3 regions of the Metabacillus sp. 84 genome follow, and region 1 is predicted to be linked to each of the others. Evidence: riboswitches for the same ligand, from Rfam matches in the RefSeq annotation. Region 1 holds a riboswitch; each other region holds the start of a gene.
The links. Region 1 has a riboswitch for cyclic di-GMP ahead of ACQCV8_RS05330 (putative glycoside hydrolase). Riboswitches for the same ligand answer to the same signal wherever they lie in the genome.
Positions count from the first base shown of each region.

Region 2: it holds a riboswitch for cyclic di-GMP, as region 1 does, so the genes downstream of both, ACQCV8_RS15275 (anti-repressor SinI family protein) here and ACQCV8_RS05330 (putative glycoside hydrolase) in region 1, are expected to answer to the same signal.
Region 3: it holds a riboswitch for cyclic di-GMP, as region 1 does, so the genes downstream of both, ACQCV8_RS02345 (swarming motility protein SwrAA) here and ACQCV8_RS05330 (putative glycoside hydrolase) in region 1, are expected to answer to the same signal.

Region 1 is NZ_JBNILN010000002.1:151,181-156,185, forward strand. Features, by position in the region: gene ACQCV8_RS05325 (PTS fructose transporter subunit IIABC) at 1-935, shown strand, start outside; gene ACQCV8_RS05330 (putative glycoside hydrolase) at 1,801-2,661, opposite strand; cyclic di-GMP riboswitch class I at 2,698-2,789, opposite strand; gene ACQCV8_RS05335 (hypothetical protein) at 2,833-4,080, shown strand; gene ACQCV8_RS05340 (hypothetical protein) at 4,077-4,979, shown strand; gene ACQCV8_RS05345 (DUF2194 domain-containing protein) at 4,976-5,005, shown strand, end outside.
Region 2 is NZ_JBNILN010000009.1:100,574-105,578, forward strand. Features, by position in the region: gene ACQCV8_RS15255 (TasA family protein) at 203-799, shown strand; gene ACQCV8_RS15260 (hypothetical protein) at 914-1,675, shown strand; gene sipW (signal peptidase I SipW) at 1,672-2,223, shown strand; gene ACQCV8_RS15270 (helix-turn-helix domain-containing protein) at 2,255-2,590, opposite strand; gene ACQCV8_RS15275 (anti-repressor SinI family protein) at 2,681-2,821, opposite strand; cyclic di-GMP riboswitch class I at 2,851-2,940, opposite strand; gene ACQCV8_RS15280 (YqhG family protein) at 3,098-3,892, opposite strand; gene ACQCV8_RS15285 (DEAD/DEAH box helicase) at 3,908-5,005, opposite strand, start outside.
Region 3 is NZ_JBNILN010000001.1:464,996-470,000, reverse strand. Features, by position in the region: gene ACQCV8_RS02355 (S8 family serine peptidase) at 1-44, shown strand, start outside; gene ACQCV8_RS02350 (5'-nucleotidase C-terminal domain-containing protein) at 286-2,616, shown strand; cyclic di-GMP riboswitch class I at 2,714-2,798, shown strand; gene ACQCV8_RS02345 (swarming motility protein SwrAA) at 2,979-3,380, shown strand; gene ACQCV8_RS02340 (hypothetical protein) at 3,570-5,005, shown strand, end outside.

The sequences.
Region 1 (5,005 bases):
TATCGTTCATGTTTGGGATTAATTCCGCGAATCCGGATGATCCAAGCTATAATCAAATTGCCTATCTATTAAAAACCATCGGAGGAGATAATGCCTTTGCGCTTATGATTCCGATTCTGGCAGGATTTATCGCGATGAGTATTGCAGACCGTCCCGGATTTGCTCCCGGTGCAGTCGGCGGGCTTCTTGCTTCCACTGGGGGAGCAGGGTTTCTTGGAGGATTGATCGCCGGTTTCCTTGCAGGGTATCTCGTAGTGCTGATTAAAAAAGCATTCAGCGGGCTGCCTGGTTCACTGGAAGGCATTAAGCCTGTATTGCTCTATCCGCTGTTTGGTGTTCTCTCAACAGGCTTGATCATGCTGACAGTCGTAATCCCCCCTGCAAAAGCATTGAATGATGCGCTGAATGGCTGGCTTATGGGGATGGGAACCGGAAATTTAATTCTTCTGGGTTTGATCCTCGGCGGAATGATGGCAATAGATATGGGAGGCCCGCTAAATAAAGCAGCCTACACCTTTGGTATTGCCATGATCGATGCAGGAAACTTCGCACCCCATGCTGCAATAATGGCAGGAGGAATGGTCCCTCCGCTAGGTATGGCTCTGGCAACGACCTTTTTTAGAAATAAATTTACAAAGCAGGAACGGGAAGCTGGAAAAACAGCGTATATCATGGGCGCTTCCTTTATTACAGAAGGAGCGATTCCATTTGCAGCTGCAGATCCTGGAAGAGTCATCCCGGCATCCGTTATCGGAGCGGCGACAGCAGGTGCCCTTTCTATGCTGTTCAGCATAAAGCTTCCGGCACCGCACGGGGGAGCATTTGTTATTCCAATCGTTGAAGGAAATCCCCTTCTGTACGTAGCGGCCATCCTGATTGGAGCCCTTGTTACAGCCATAATTGCCGGCATGTGGAAGAAACCGGTTCAATCATAACAATCGAGCGGCTGCCGCTGTAAAATTTGAAAAGCCTGTCCTGCTTCCCTGTTCAGAGTTCAAAAAAGATAGTCTTTCACAATTATTCGCTTAAAGCTGAGCAGGTGCAGAAATAGGCCGAAAAATAGGCTGGGATATAACTAAAAGTGTTGTCCTTAAAGCCGAATAATTTGTTGGGAAAAAGCATGAAAATAAGAAAACCGAACTTTTACGAAGCTCTATACCAGAGTTTCAAATAAAGTTCGGTTTTTTTTAGCCGGAAACCTTTTGTCCCATCCTTTTTTTATAGTCTCAATAGAATAGGGACGAGCTGTAAGAGTATCGGGGCAAGTCTCCTAATCCTGCACCTAGTTTGCTTATTTACGGAATTTTGCTATCCGGAATTACGGCTTCTTTACCTATAAGTGGGGTCCTTTTTGATTTAGAGTACCTTTCAAGCTGATGGAGAATCATGCAATGATGCGTGTATATGCACGTTCCTGAACTGAAAGAAAGATCCTGCTGATAGAAAATAGCAAAAAGAAAACCCTCGTTCACCGGGGTTTTCTTTGTGAAAGTTTTGTTCAGAATGACTCAGGCAGATTGGCAAACCGAATAGAAAAAAGGGGAGAGAACATGAGAACGGTTTACTGTACGCATGATATTTTTATGTCTATTGTCATGTTTTCTAAAAAACTTAATAGACTAAGACATTAGAAGTAGGTAAAATGAATGGTGTACATCAGTCCGTTTTGAGCAGGAACCAGGATGATTAAGCAGGGTGAAACTGGTGAGCCTATTTGGAAATTGTCTTCAATCTGGGCGTGTGCTACAAATAATGTAAGCAGTTATTGAGTTTATGATTAGAGTACTAGTTTTTGTCGAATTACCAGCGGTTAAAGTCTTTTACCGCTTTGTAATGCTTAAATCCTTGAGCTGCAGAAAATGCATCACTTTTTGAGTGCTGTTCAAATGAGACGGTCAGAACCTCCAGCCCAGTTTCCTGCTGCAGCTCTTTTAAATCAAGAATTTGATTCCTAGACCATTGGTCCTTGGAAACGACCCGGTGAGAAAAGTCCTCCCACATAATGGCGTCTACATAATCAGCGCTGGCAGCTTTCAATGTATCCATTCCCCAGTTCTGGATGATCCCCAATCTTGGGTAGGAAGATGTAACGCTTTTAAGGAGCTGCTGCAAACCGGTCCGCTGCTTTTTTAGCTCAGCGGGCTTACTGCTAAAATAATCATCTATATTTCCGACTGTATCCAAAAAGACACCGTCCATATTCTTGCTGTATACCTGTGCATGGATTTCTGACAGAAGCAGCTGCCTGAAATGGGAAGAACCCATATTCATCAAATAGGAATCCCATTGCTTGATATAGTGTTTTTGTCCATTGCTCCGGTAGTAATCCTGGGGGAGAAGTTTCCGGATAAATGCTGTATTCCAATTATCGGCTTCCATCGAGTTGATGTAGCCGTATACTTTCGTATCGCCCTTTTTAATCTCATCGATTTGGGTTTTGGTGTACAAGAGGGGTTCTATGATCACCAGATCATAAGCTTTCATTTTTCTGATAATTGCAGGGGTAGGAGCATCGTAGTAAATCTTATAGGATTTCACGCCGTCAAGAATCCCGTTGCTTCCGTGTGACATTGCAGAGGCTGCAGTGACTGGAGACGATAAAGAGACAGTAATGGATACGGCAAAAAAGATCAATACAAAAAATTTGATTACGTTATTCATTTGTAATCCCTCCGTTTTTTTAACGAGGGATGGCAGCTTCGCAGGCTGGCGATCGGTATCTCCCATAGGAAATCTGACGACCCATGCCTTTGCGTCCTTGCTTTTCAGCAAGTTTGCCCATCACCTTAGGCCTAATCATATCAGCCTGTTTTTGTAAGATCAACCTATTTTTTGCCGAAAGTAGTGATTCTTTTGATCTATAATCAGTCGAAAACAATACGAAAAGTAATAGAAGCATTTTCCCTGACAGGATTAAATGCAGCAGCCATTTTCTATTTTAGCGAAAATCTTCCTGCACTTGGCTTGTTTGTCTGGCCTGTTGCTATTGTACTGATTTCTCTCAGATACGGCATCTACCCCGGCTTTATTCCTTTTTCCGGTGCAGTGATCACCACGTTGTTTTACGAAGTTAACCAGGGCGGAGATTTGTATTTATTTTTTACAAACTTCGAAAGCATATTAACGCTTCTCCTGTATTTTTTCCTCCTCCTTTTTACAGGTCTGTCACGTAATTCCCAGCAGGAACGGTATTCGGATTTAACAACCCTTTATCAGGAGGCTTCAGAAGAAAAAAGGCAGTTGAAAGAGGCACTTGAAGATGCACTGGAAGTAAATCGGCTGTACAGGAAACGGTTTTTAGAATCCGAGGATGCATTTTCGGAAATGTATGATATGGTTACGGCTTTGAATTTCACAGATTCTGATACGATTTTTAATGAACTGGTCAGAATCGTGCAGCTGAGATTCAGAAGCAGCCAGCTTGTTTTGTATTATATTTCTTCTCAGGGACATTCCATCCGCTCAAAAATCAACACAAATAAGGTGGGAAGCCTAAAATCGAATTACAGGGGAGAAGACGTTCCTGGACTGATCAGCAAGGTGATGAATCACTCTCCCCGCGTTCTTTTCAAATCGGCTGATGAAGCCGATGATTCTCCAATGATTGCAGGCCCTGTGTTTGTAGTCGGAGAGATGAGGTATGTGATGGCACTGAATGGTGTAAAGCTTGAGTCATGTACAGCCCATCACATTCAATGGCTTGACTGGTGTTTGAAGTGGGCAGGAAACAGGCTTAGCTTTGCTTACAAATACGAACAGGAAAAAAATCATCTCGAACGTTATGAGGGAACGGGGATTTATAAGCTGGCCTCCTTTTTTAGAAAGTTCAATGCGGAGCTGGAAAGAGTTGAAAAAATCGGCCAGCCTTTCGTAATTTTTGAAATACACACGCCAGGTTTATCCATAGGGGAGATTGATCTTACAGTTAAAAATCAGCTAAGGGAACTTGATTCAGCGGGGTGGGATGAAGAGACGGATATTCTTTATGTTTTGCTTCCCGGTGTTGAACCGGCTTTTGAAGCGTCTGTAAAAGCAAGGCTTCAGAATGCACTTCGGAAGGAGGCGGCTCCAGTCAAATGATTTGGATGTTTTTTTTAGGTATTCTGCTGGGAGTTATTGCTGCCGTTTTATCTCGCCGCTATGCCAAAAATATGGAACGCAGCCAGCACGGCCTCCTTTTCCTTTGGGTGCTGCTTGCATGCGCTGTGCCCATAATAGGATTTATAGGAGGATGGGCTGTGGTGTACGTCTTCCGTAAAAGGCAGGATGGAACATTTATGGAAGACTACTCAACCTATATCCATAATAAGGTTTACAATTTTGAGAGCTTAAGAGAAATGCTCAAGCAGGACCGGCATTTATTATCTGCTGAAGGACAAACGTCAGAAAATTCTTGGATGATAAAAAGTCTTTTGCTGAATATGTCCAATGAGAAAAACACTCATCAGGAAAAAATCATAAAAAAAGGGCTTAGCCATCCTGATCAGGAGGCGGTTCATTATGCTGCTACGATAACCAATGTGCTGCAGGACCGGCTGTTAAACCAATTACAAAAATTAAAAATAGAGAAATCACCGGAACTTCCAAACAGCTATGAAGTGCTTCTTGAATCCTATCAGGAGTACCTATCAAGTGATTTGCTCTCGTCCGCATTGCGGGAAAAGACAGAGAAAGAGTATGAGATGTTTCTAAAGGAGGCCTCTGGACTTTTTCCGGAGCATGATTCCTTTACTGTGGCGCTGGCGGATTTCTTACTGGAAAGCAATCCGGAAGAATCGGATAAGCTATATGAAAGAATTTACGAAAAAGATCCCCGTTCATCCAAGCTGATGTGGGGGAAATTGCGGATTTCTTATCAAAAAGGAGAATGGAATCAAGTATTTCGACTGGCAACATTGCTTATGGAACATCCGGATTTGCGTTTTTTTTCTGAGCAGCAGCAGGAAACCATCCGTTTTTTGGGAGGGAAGGCTGAATGAATCGCAATGTTCCGGGCTTTGTCCAA
Region 2 (5,005 bases), on a different contig from region 1:
ATTTGTCATAACAGATGAGATGAATTCCTCGCGGTAATATTTGTCGGAATATTTAAACAAAATAGGTGAAAATTAAAAGCTGCACCACCGGTTGAGCCTCTTTGCAAAGGCTGGTTTCATGTTTGGTCCAAAAGAATGGACGAAGGCGTGACAGGGCTTAGGTATAAGAGATCACATACACAGGAAACAGGAGGAATGTAAAATGGGGATCAAGACGAAATTAGGGTTAGGTATTGCTTCAGCAGCATTGGGACTATCGTTGGTCGGCGGGGGTACATATGCTTATTTCAATGACAGAGCAGAGGCAACGAGCTCATTTGCTGCCGGCACACTTGACTTAAATGCGGTTCCGACTGAAGTTGTGAATGTGAAGGACATGGCTCCGGGAGATTATGTAACCCGTACATTCAAGCTGCAAAACGATGGAACGGTCGACATTAAGAAGGTACTTTTGACTACAGATTATACAGTTGTGAACAAAGAAGGCGAAGAAGCTAACACGGAGGACCTAGGCAGCCATATTAAGGTAAACTTCCTTTATAATGCAGACAAGCTGAATGATGTCATTTACAGCACAACCTTGGAAGAATTAAAGGAAATGGATCCTAACGCTGTTTCCAGCAATGTTTTCACACCTCTTTTTGAAAAGAAAAAAGGACTGAAAGCAGGAACGACCGATGACTTGTTCGTCCAGTTTGAATTCGTTGATAATGATGAGGATCAAAATCAGTTCCAAGGCGATTCTCTTCAGCTTAAATGGACATTTGACGGCCGGCAGGGAAAAGGACAAGAGCTATAAGCGCTGAATGGATTCAGGACGATTTTACATAAGCGGGATGAGGCAGCCCCTCTCCCGTTCTGTTTTTGATTAGCGGACAGAGGAAGCACTTAACCTACATGGAAGGTGATACCGGTGGACAAAGAACACAAGAAAAAGAGGGGCGCTGTAAAAACGGCCGGATTCGTATGCGCCGCTTTTCTTGCAGCAGGCGTCTTTTCATCCCCTGTCCAGGCCTACTTCAGCAAGGACAGTCAGCAGACGATCGGAATTCAAATGGGATCATGGTGGGATGGCAGCAAGCTCCGCTATGAACAGACAGAGAATTTGGTATGCGAAACAAAGCAAGTGATTTTCTCCGTAAAAAATAGCGGGTTTGCCATGACTGGCGGCACTGATTACCGCATCTACCTGAATGACGAAGTGATCGAGGAAGGTTCGTTGGAGGAAATCGGAGAAGACAGGTCCGCGCAAATTATGGTTAGCACAGAGGAGCCAGGCACCTATTACGCAAAAATTGCCCAGCGCCCTGGCTATGAGGGAGAAGAAGATAAAACGGTTTGGACGAGCAGCGGGAAAATAACGGCAGCTGCATGCGGGAATCCGGAAATTGAGGATGAACAAGAAGCAAAGCCTGAGACGAAAGATGAAAAGAAAGCAATGCGAGTAAATCCAGAGGCGCAGGATGAAAAGAAAGCAAAGCGAGTAAATCCTGAGCCGCAGGATGACCAGCGGGCAAAGTCTGAAGATCCTGAGACACAGGAGAAACAAGAAGAAATGGCTCAAACATTGCAGCCAAAGGGCGAAAAGGGTACAACCGAAAGTCCGGAACATGAAGATAACAGAGATATACTTCTAGAAGAACAGGCAGAGGATGAAGAAGAGGCCATTCGATGAAGCTTGCCGGCCGGGCATTTTCCATGCTGCTGTTTCTAATCATTGCCGGACTTGCGATAGCCGTTTTTTCATCGAAAGCATCGGGAGGGGAGCCTGAAGTTTTTGGATATCAGCTGAAAACTGTTCTTTCAGGATCGATGGAACCGGGAATTCAAACAGGGTCTGTCATCGCGGTGAAAACGGGCGGTGATATGAATCGCTTTGAAGTGGGGAATGTCATCACATACTGGATGAATGAAAAGGATCTGGCAACCCATAGAATTACCGGAAAAACAATGAGCGGCGGTCAAGCTGTGTACCGAACCAAAGGGGATCACAATCAATCTGAGGACTCAGACCCGGTTCTGGCGCAAAATGTAGTGGCTGAATACACGGGGTCGACCATTCCTTATGCAGGATACATCAGCAGCTATGTACGGTCAAAAGAGGGGAGAGCCCTTCTTGCGATCATACCGGGGATTCTTTTGATTATTTATTCGATATCAACCATTTGGCAGGCAATCCTGAAAATTGAAGAACTTCACCAGCAAAAATCAGACAGTACATAAAATAAACGGCCTGGACAAGTGTCCTGACCGTTTATTTTTTTGGCTGATTAATCCGCCATTTATTAAATTCCAGAAATTCACGAAACTGATCTTTTGTAACTCCTGATTGCATAGCTTCTTTAACAAGTGATGCCCAGTCCTGATCAAGCTGGCTCGCATATGCATCGTCCGTATTTCCGTTCAACAGGGTGTTTACAGAAATACCAAGCACAGCTGAAACCTTCTCCAAAAATTGTACCGATGGATTGGATTGGAGATTACGTTCGATCGAACTCAGATAAGATTTTGCAACGCCTGCTCGGTCTGCTAGTTCAGATAGTGATAGGTTTTTTTCTTTGCGGTATTTGCGAATGCGTTCTCCGATCATAACATCACCTTCCCTTAGTCATTATAGCATATAACGAAGGGTTTTCTTCGGTAAATCGAACAAAATCGACAAAATTTTTTCGACAAACTGTCAGCTGTTTCTTTCATCCTGATTCGTTTGAAGGAAGGTGCGGATGTCTTCTTTGCTTAGTCCCATTTCCAATGCTGCTTTGATTAAATCCTTCCATTCCAAGTCCAAATCCATTTCTTCTTTGACCATAACATTTTCCATCCCTTTTCCTCCTAAAATACGTATGTATTTCAGGCAATCCGGCGATCATCATTGCCTCCGGCAACCTTAGACCCGTGATTTTGCGTCGCTGCCTTTCAGCAGGTTTGCCTTTGTCTGACTGGTGAAAGCTATCATTCCGTCTGAGCTAATACTTTGGTCCATGGCTGGGAAGGTAACCTTTGTACTATGATTATAAATAGCAGGATGGAAAAAAGTTGCCGAAAGCTGTCGAAATTGAAAAATAATTTAATATTCTTGTTTTTTCAGCCGATATTATTAAAAAATTGTTTTTTCGTTCAGGTAAAAAATACCCCCGTTATTGACAGAAATATGTATTCTTGGTTCATATAAGTCTTTCAACGCACCTTTCTCCAGCTCGTACACTTCCGGCTTTTCCTCCATGTCCTCATAAAAATGGTGCAGGAGCATTAAATCAGCATTCCAGCGCTGCTTCGCTTCTTCTGCCCATGTATGGTCATCCTCTGAAATTCTTTGCTCTATATGTGTCCTGATCCTTTGCATCCCGCTTTTAGGCAGGATCAGAGGGGAGAGGGTGAAGCTGAAATCGGGGATGGTCGGTGTCAGAACGAGCTCGTTCAGCCGGTCCTGAAAACCCTCCACCATGGTTCCGCTGATTAAGTGCAGCCCGATGGAATAGACAACGTCCTTTTTCATGTCACATTGATAAGAGACTGTAATATTTATCCCAAGCCACGGATGAAGAGGCTGCTGGCCTTGGATTGCAGCCGATTTTTCATACATACGAGCGAAAGAGCCGAGCTTTTGTGCAGAACGAAAAATCTGATGCAGCCTTGGAGAGCCGAAGTGAATAAATTCAGGTTTTTCACTTTCCGTTTCAGCGTCCCGGTCTGTGAGCAAATGAAGTTTCATCGGGTTGGGCTCTCCGCCGGTTTTCTCCAGGTAATGCCAGTAAAAAGGGCGGTTCATCAGCTCTTTATCCATGTCCGGTGTCAGCTGAATGGCCAGAGACCCGGCACCATTACCGGAGACGTCACAATAATTCGCTTTGAAAAATCTCTCTAGCAATCCATAAATTTGCTGCTGGTTCATGCAGTTCCCTCCTTTTTAAATACCGCCGGATGCTTTTTGTTCCTCTGTTTCCTGCTTGCCGAAATCAAGGATTGAGGTCAGGTTTTCCATTTTGATTTTCATCTCGCCTTCCGTTGATGAGTGAAAGAGGATATCCTGAAGGTGTTCTTCAAAATTTGTGATTTCCAATTTAGCCAGAATTTCATCCAGCTGTCCTATAACCTTTTCAAACAAATCAATCTTTTCATACAGCAGCTTTAGAATATGCTCTTCCACGGTGTTTTTGGTAGACAGGTTGTATATATGAACATCCCGTTCCTGGCCGAGCCGGTGAATACGGCCGATCCGCTGTTCAAGTCTCATCGGGTTCCATGGCAGGTCATAATTAATGATCTGGTTGCAAAACTGCAGATTGATTCCTTCGCCGCCTGCTTCCGTTGCAATCAAAACTTGAATATTTCCTCTGAACAGGTCCTTCATCCAATCTTTTTTCCCCCGCTTAAACCCCCCTCTGAATGGAACAGAGGAAATGCCATGCTGCTTTAAAAACCATTGAAGGTACAATTGAGTTGCTCTGTACTCTGTAAAGATAATAACCTTATCATTGATTTGCTGGATGAGCTCCAGAACTTTTTCAGCTTTGCTGTTTTTAGATACCGCATCCACCGCTTGAAGAAGATCGTGGATCATCGGGGCAGGTATAGGAGACCCTTCATCTTCGCGGCGCTCGAGCATTTTTTTCAGGGTCATATAAACGGCTTCCCGGCTGCTGCAGGCCTCGCGCTGAAGTGTCATGATCGAAAACGTGTTGACGGCTCCTGCCATAGCGGTTTTAACGGATGATAGCTGATCATACAGCTGCTGTTCTGTTTCTGAAAACTGTATGGAGATGGTTTCGACAATCCGCTTCGGCCAGTCAATCCCTGTATCACCGCGCCTGTTGCGCAGCATAACCTTGTTTATAAGCTCCTTAAGATGCTCATGATGCTCGACAGACCGGTTTTTAGCTGAAAAGACTTCCGTAAAATAGGCTTCATTTCCGAGATGACCGGGTTTTAAAAGAGAAACCAGGTTGAAAATTTCCTCAATCCGGTTTTGGATTGGGGTAGCTGTCAGCAAAAGACAATATTTCTT
Region 3 (5,005 bases), on a different contig from region 1:
TCCCGGTTTTAAATGTGTACAAAAGCTATTATGGAATAAAATAATCATGAAAAAGAGCTGATCCGTTTTCGGACAGCTCTTTTTTTGACGCTTTATCCCCTTGTCAGCGACCTGCTGAAAGTCCCTAATTTATTGTAAATATAATAATCTGTTTACAAATTAAACAATTAATTTACAATTTTCTCATAGAAACAGCTCTGATGTTGCGATAGAATTTTAGTTGGGACCGAAACCGCTTTAATAAATCCGTTTTACCATTTTTTAATTTGAGAGGGGAATATCTGAATGTTCAAAAGCAAAGCACTAACTGCGGGTATTGCAGCTGCCGTACTTTCTTCTGGTTTAGCAGCCACACCGGCATCCGCTGCCACAGGCACTTTCGCGTCAAAAACCGTACATAAAGCCGAAACTCTTGCAAGCTCCCTGCATAGATACTACACCAATGTTACCCCGAACGGACCTGAAATCACTCCTGAATTCGAAGCGAGATACAACTTGACCAAGGATGCAATCGAAGAAGGCTGGGACGTTATTAATGAAGTGTCCAGCCCGCGGATCAAACGCATTCTTAGAGAACGCCTTGAAATGGCTGTTGAGCGTCAAATGCGCGCCGCCTATTACTTCGATGCTGTAAGATACGGAGAAAAACTTAAGCGGGCCACCAATGATTTCCGCGCACAATACAGCGAAACTCCAAGCAAAGAAATGCAGTCCGCGTATTTTGACCTGATTGATCAAACCGAAAACTACGGCAAGCTCGTCGGAAAAGTATACCGCTCCAATGTCCGCGAAGCGATGGGATCCGAATACATCCTTCCTGCAAAGGTAGCTTATCAGCTGGTTGGCTTTGACCTTACTCAGTTCAAATACAATCTAAAAGCAGATCAGGCTATTTCTGACAATGATAAAGAAGCTGCACTTAAAATGATCGAAATTTCAGAGAAGCTGGAAGAAAAGGATCAGGAAATTACAAACGCACTTTTAGCCCTATTCCCGAACTCTGCAGAACTGAAGAAGGATGCAGACAAGGTAGAAGAAAACATTGATCCTGCCATCATGGAGGAAATCGAGCGCCTGAAAGAAGAGATTGACGCTGCGTTTGCAAGCTTCGATCTATCCATCCTTCATTCCAACGATACACATGCAAATGTTGAAAAAGCTCCAAAAAGAATTACAGCTATTAAAGAAATGAGAGAGGCGAAAGAAAACTCCCTTCTTCTTGATGCCGGCGATGTTTTCTCTGGAACTCTATATTTCAACGAATTTAAGGGACAAGCAGACCTTGAGCTTATGAATCTTGCAGGCTACGATGCGATGGTGTACGGAAACCATGAATTTGATCTTGGAACAGAGCCTTTGGCCCGTTTCGTAGAAAAAGCTGAATTTCCATTTGTCAGTGCAAACGTAGATTTCTCAAATGATGCAAACATGAAAAACCTTCACAGCGATACGATTTCCGAAGCTCCTGAAGACGGAAAATCCTACAGCGCCATCGTAAAAGAAGTCAATGGCGAAGAAGTGGGAATCATTGGTTTGACGACTGCTGAGACAGCGACTATCTCCAGCCCGGGAGAAGGCGTGAAATTCGAGGACTACATCGCAGAAGCGAAAAAAGCAGTAGCAGAGCTTGAAGGAAAAGGAATCAACAAAATTGTTGCCCTTACTCACATTGGATATGAAGATGGCGGCGGCGACAACGATGTAACCCTTGCGAAGGAAGTAGAAGGATTGGATGTCATCGTAGGCGGCCACTCCCATACACGTCTTGATGAACCTGTCTTTGACAAAACAGGAGAAGAACCGACTGTAATCGTTCAGGCTTACCAGTACAGCGACTTCCTTGGATCTCTTGATGTGGAATTTGACTACATGGGAAAAGTGATTTCACACGAAGGGCAATTGATTGATGTAAGCGCGAAAGCAGATGATGCTGAAGCGATGGAAATTGTTAATAAGTACAAGCCTCAAATCGAAGAAGTGAAAAACGAAGAGGTAGCCGAGACACCTGTTGCTCTTGACGGTGCACGTGATAATGTCCGAACAAAAGAAACGAACCTAGGAAACCTGATCACCGACGGTATGCTTGCGAAAGCGAAAACAATCGACCCTGATACTGTAATCGCTCTTCAAAATGGCGGCGGAATTCGTGCTTCCATTGATCAGGGAACCATTACGATGGGTGAAATCCTGACCGTTATGCCTTTCGGAAACTCCTTGGCCATCATGGACTTAAAGGGCTCAGAAATTAAAGAAGCTCTGGAGCACAGTGTCGATACGGCGCCAGCTCAATCCGGTGCATTCCTTCAGGTTGCCGGCATGAAGTTCACGTATGACAGCACAAAACCTGCCGGAGAACGTGTCACAGACGTTCAAGTGAAAGGAGACGGAGATGCTTATGCCGCTCTTGACCCTGAAAAAATGTACAAAGTAGCGACCAACACCTTTACAGCTGCAGGCGGAGACAACTACACTGTATTTGAAAATGCATACGGAGAAGGCCGTGTAAGCGAGCCTGGCTACGTAGACTGGGAAACATTCAGCGAGTACGTAAAAACGAATCCAGAGATTAAAGAAGGCGGAGAAGGACGCATCACGGACGCCGCTTCACAGCAATAATGGCATTTTAGGAAAAGGCTGGCTAAATTGCCAGCCTTTTTTACGGTTCCCGGATCATTTGTAGTATAATAGTCCTCGTGTTCAGGGAAGCTGGAGCAGACGTAAAAGGCAAACTTGTTGAAAGATAAGGACGCAAAGCCATGAGTCTAAAGCATTCATGCCAGGATTGTCAGGCTGCCAATTGCAATTCGGAAAGGCTATGTTCAAACACACATTTGGTTTTCACCCGCTGCCGCTAACCTGGCAAGAGCGAATCCGCCTGCCGTGTTTAACGAAGCCTTTCAGAAAAAGATGGCTTTCGTCTCAATGTAGATCATCCCAGACATTCGAGAACAAAATGAACTTTGATGGAGGATCAGCCATTGTATCGGGAACCGAACATGAGAATTCGAAACAACAAACAATTAAGGTATCAGACTTTAAGGCGGGAACTGACGGGTTTAATGAAAGAGAAAAACATCAAACGGAACCCGAAGACAGAGGAAGCGCTGGAATTGTTCAGCCAGTATTATATTAACTACACAAATTTGACCAGCGGAAAGCATATTGATGAAACCATCATCAGGGAGTACATCCACTTCCACCTCCATTCCAGCCAAAAACGAAAGGCCTACACCTCTATAAAAAGACTGAAGGAAGATGTGAAAATACTGGAAAGTCTTTTTGACCAGTCAGAGGGCTCTTTCCGGCAAGCCGACTTTTCTTTGCTGAATTATTCTTTATGGGTAAACAGTGACACAGACAGCAAAGGGTTATATCATTAAGGAAACAGGACCATGCGATAAAACAGAAGGTAGAATCTCACGGGCTTTTGTGTTTTTTTACGGTCAGCTGCTTGTTTCAAGCTGAATATTTCTCCGGACCTTGCACGATTTTGACATAATTTTTCAGCTGAATGCAGAACATAGTTGAAAGATCCAATGATGCAATATTGATCGTTATGGAGGATTTTCATGAAGTTACTTCGATTATTTTTTTCGTTTTTGCTCCTCATTTCATTGCTGACCTTTCCTGCATCGGCCACAGGAGGACCTTTTGAGAACCTTGGTCCTCAGGTTAAGTATGTAAATGTGATACGCGGAAAGGCGGGACTCGATCAATATGGCCAGCCTCGTTTTTACGCCCTGCTGCAGGGTGAGCCTGCCAAGCTTGCAGTGATTGACCTTCAGACAGAGAAAATCGTGGATATTGAAACACTCCCGGGCGCTTCTGCGGCCTGGTCCATTGAAATAGATCCCCAGCACCGTGTCTGGGTTGGATCCACCCCGAATGAGCATCTGTACCGCTACGATCCGGAAACGAAAGAAATTACGGATCTTGGAAAAGCAACCACCACTTCCAACACCACCATTTGGGATTTAACGTACGATAAAAAGTCCAACCGGATTTTTGGGGTAACCTCCTATGGCGGATCTGTTATTACTTACAGCGAAGAAGAAGGCTTTAAAAGTCTCGGAGGGGTAATGAAAGGCCGGCGGTACGCGAGAAGTGTCGAATACGATGAAAAAACAAACACTCTTTATGTAGGGGTAGGATCTCCTGCCGCCCTGATAAAATGGGATCTGGACACAAACCAGAAGACAAACATCCTTCCGGAAAAGTATCAAAAGGATGCATCCGTGTACGACCTGAATTTATCCCGCGGAAGAGTCTATGCCAAGATGGAAAACCAAAGTATGCTTTTAGTCATAAACACGAAAAATGATCAGGTTGAGCATGAAATCCCTGCGGATTCCAGAGGGATCTCCCAAGCATGGGACGGGGATACAGTTTTTTACAGCTATAAGAAAAAGCTGTACGAGCTGAATCCAAAGGACGGAAAAAGCAAGGAAGTCAATTCAGATCTACCGGCAACAGCCGCTTCTCTGGATATCATTTCGATAGACGGTCAGCCTAAGCTTGTCGGCCTCTCGGCAAACGGAGGGAAGTTTTATCAATATCATTTAAAAGAAGATAAATACAAGGACACCATGCTCAATCTCCCTTCCCAGGCTGTGGATATTTATAACGTCGGCCAGGGAGTTAACGGAAACATCTACAGCTCCGGCTTTATCTCCGGAAAGCTGGGAGTGTACAACCCTGAATCCAAAGAAACAAAAATGTACAAAGGCGTCGGCCAGGTGGAGGACATGGCGTCCGTTGGAAAGAAAATGTATTTTGGAGTCTATCCGAACGCCATCCTCTATGAATACGATACCGCCAAAAACTGGGTACCGGGAGAAAATCCTAAAAGAATCATCAATCTCGGAGACAGCGGGCAGGACCGTCCAAAGGCGCTGGCAGGAGACGAAGAAAAAGAAAGACTTTACGCCGGAACCATTCCGAAACGCGGAGAAAAAACAGGAATGTTCCTCGTCTATGATGTGAACAAACGAAAAATTTCTTATAA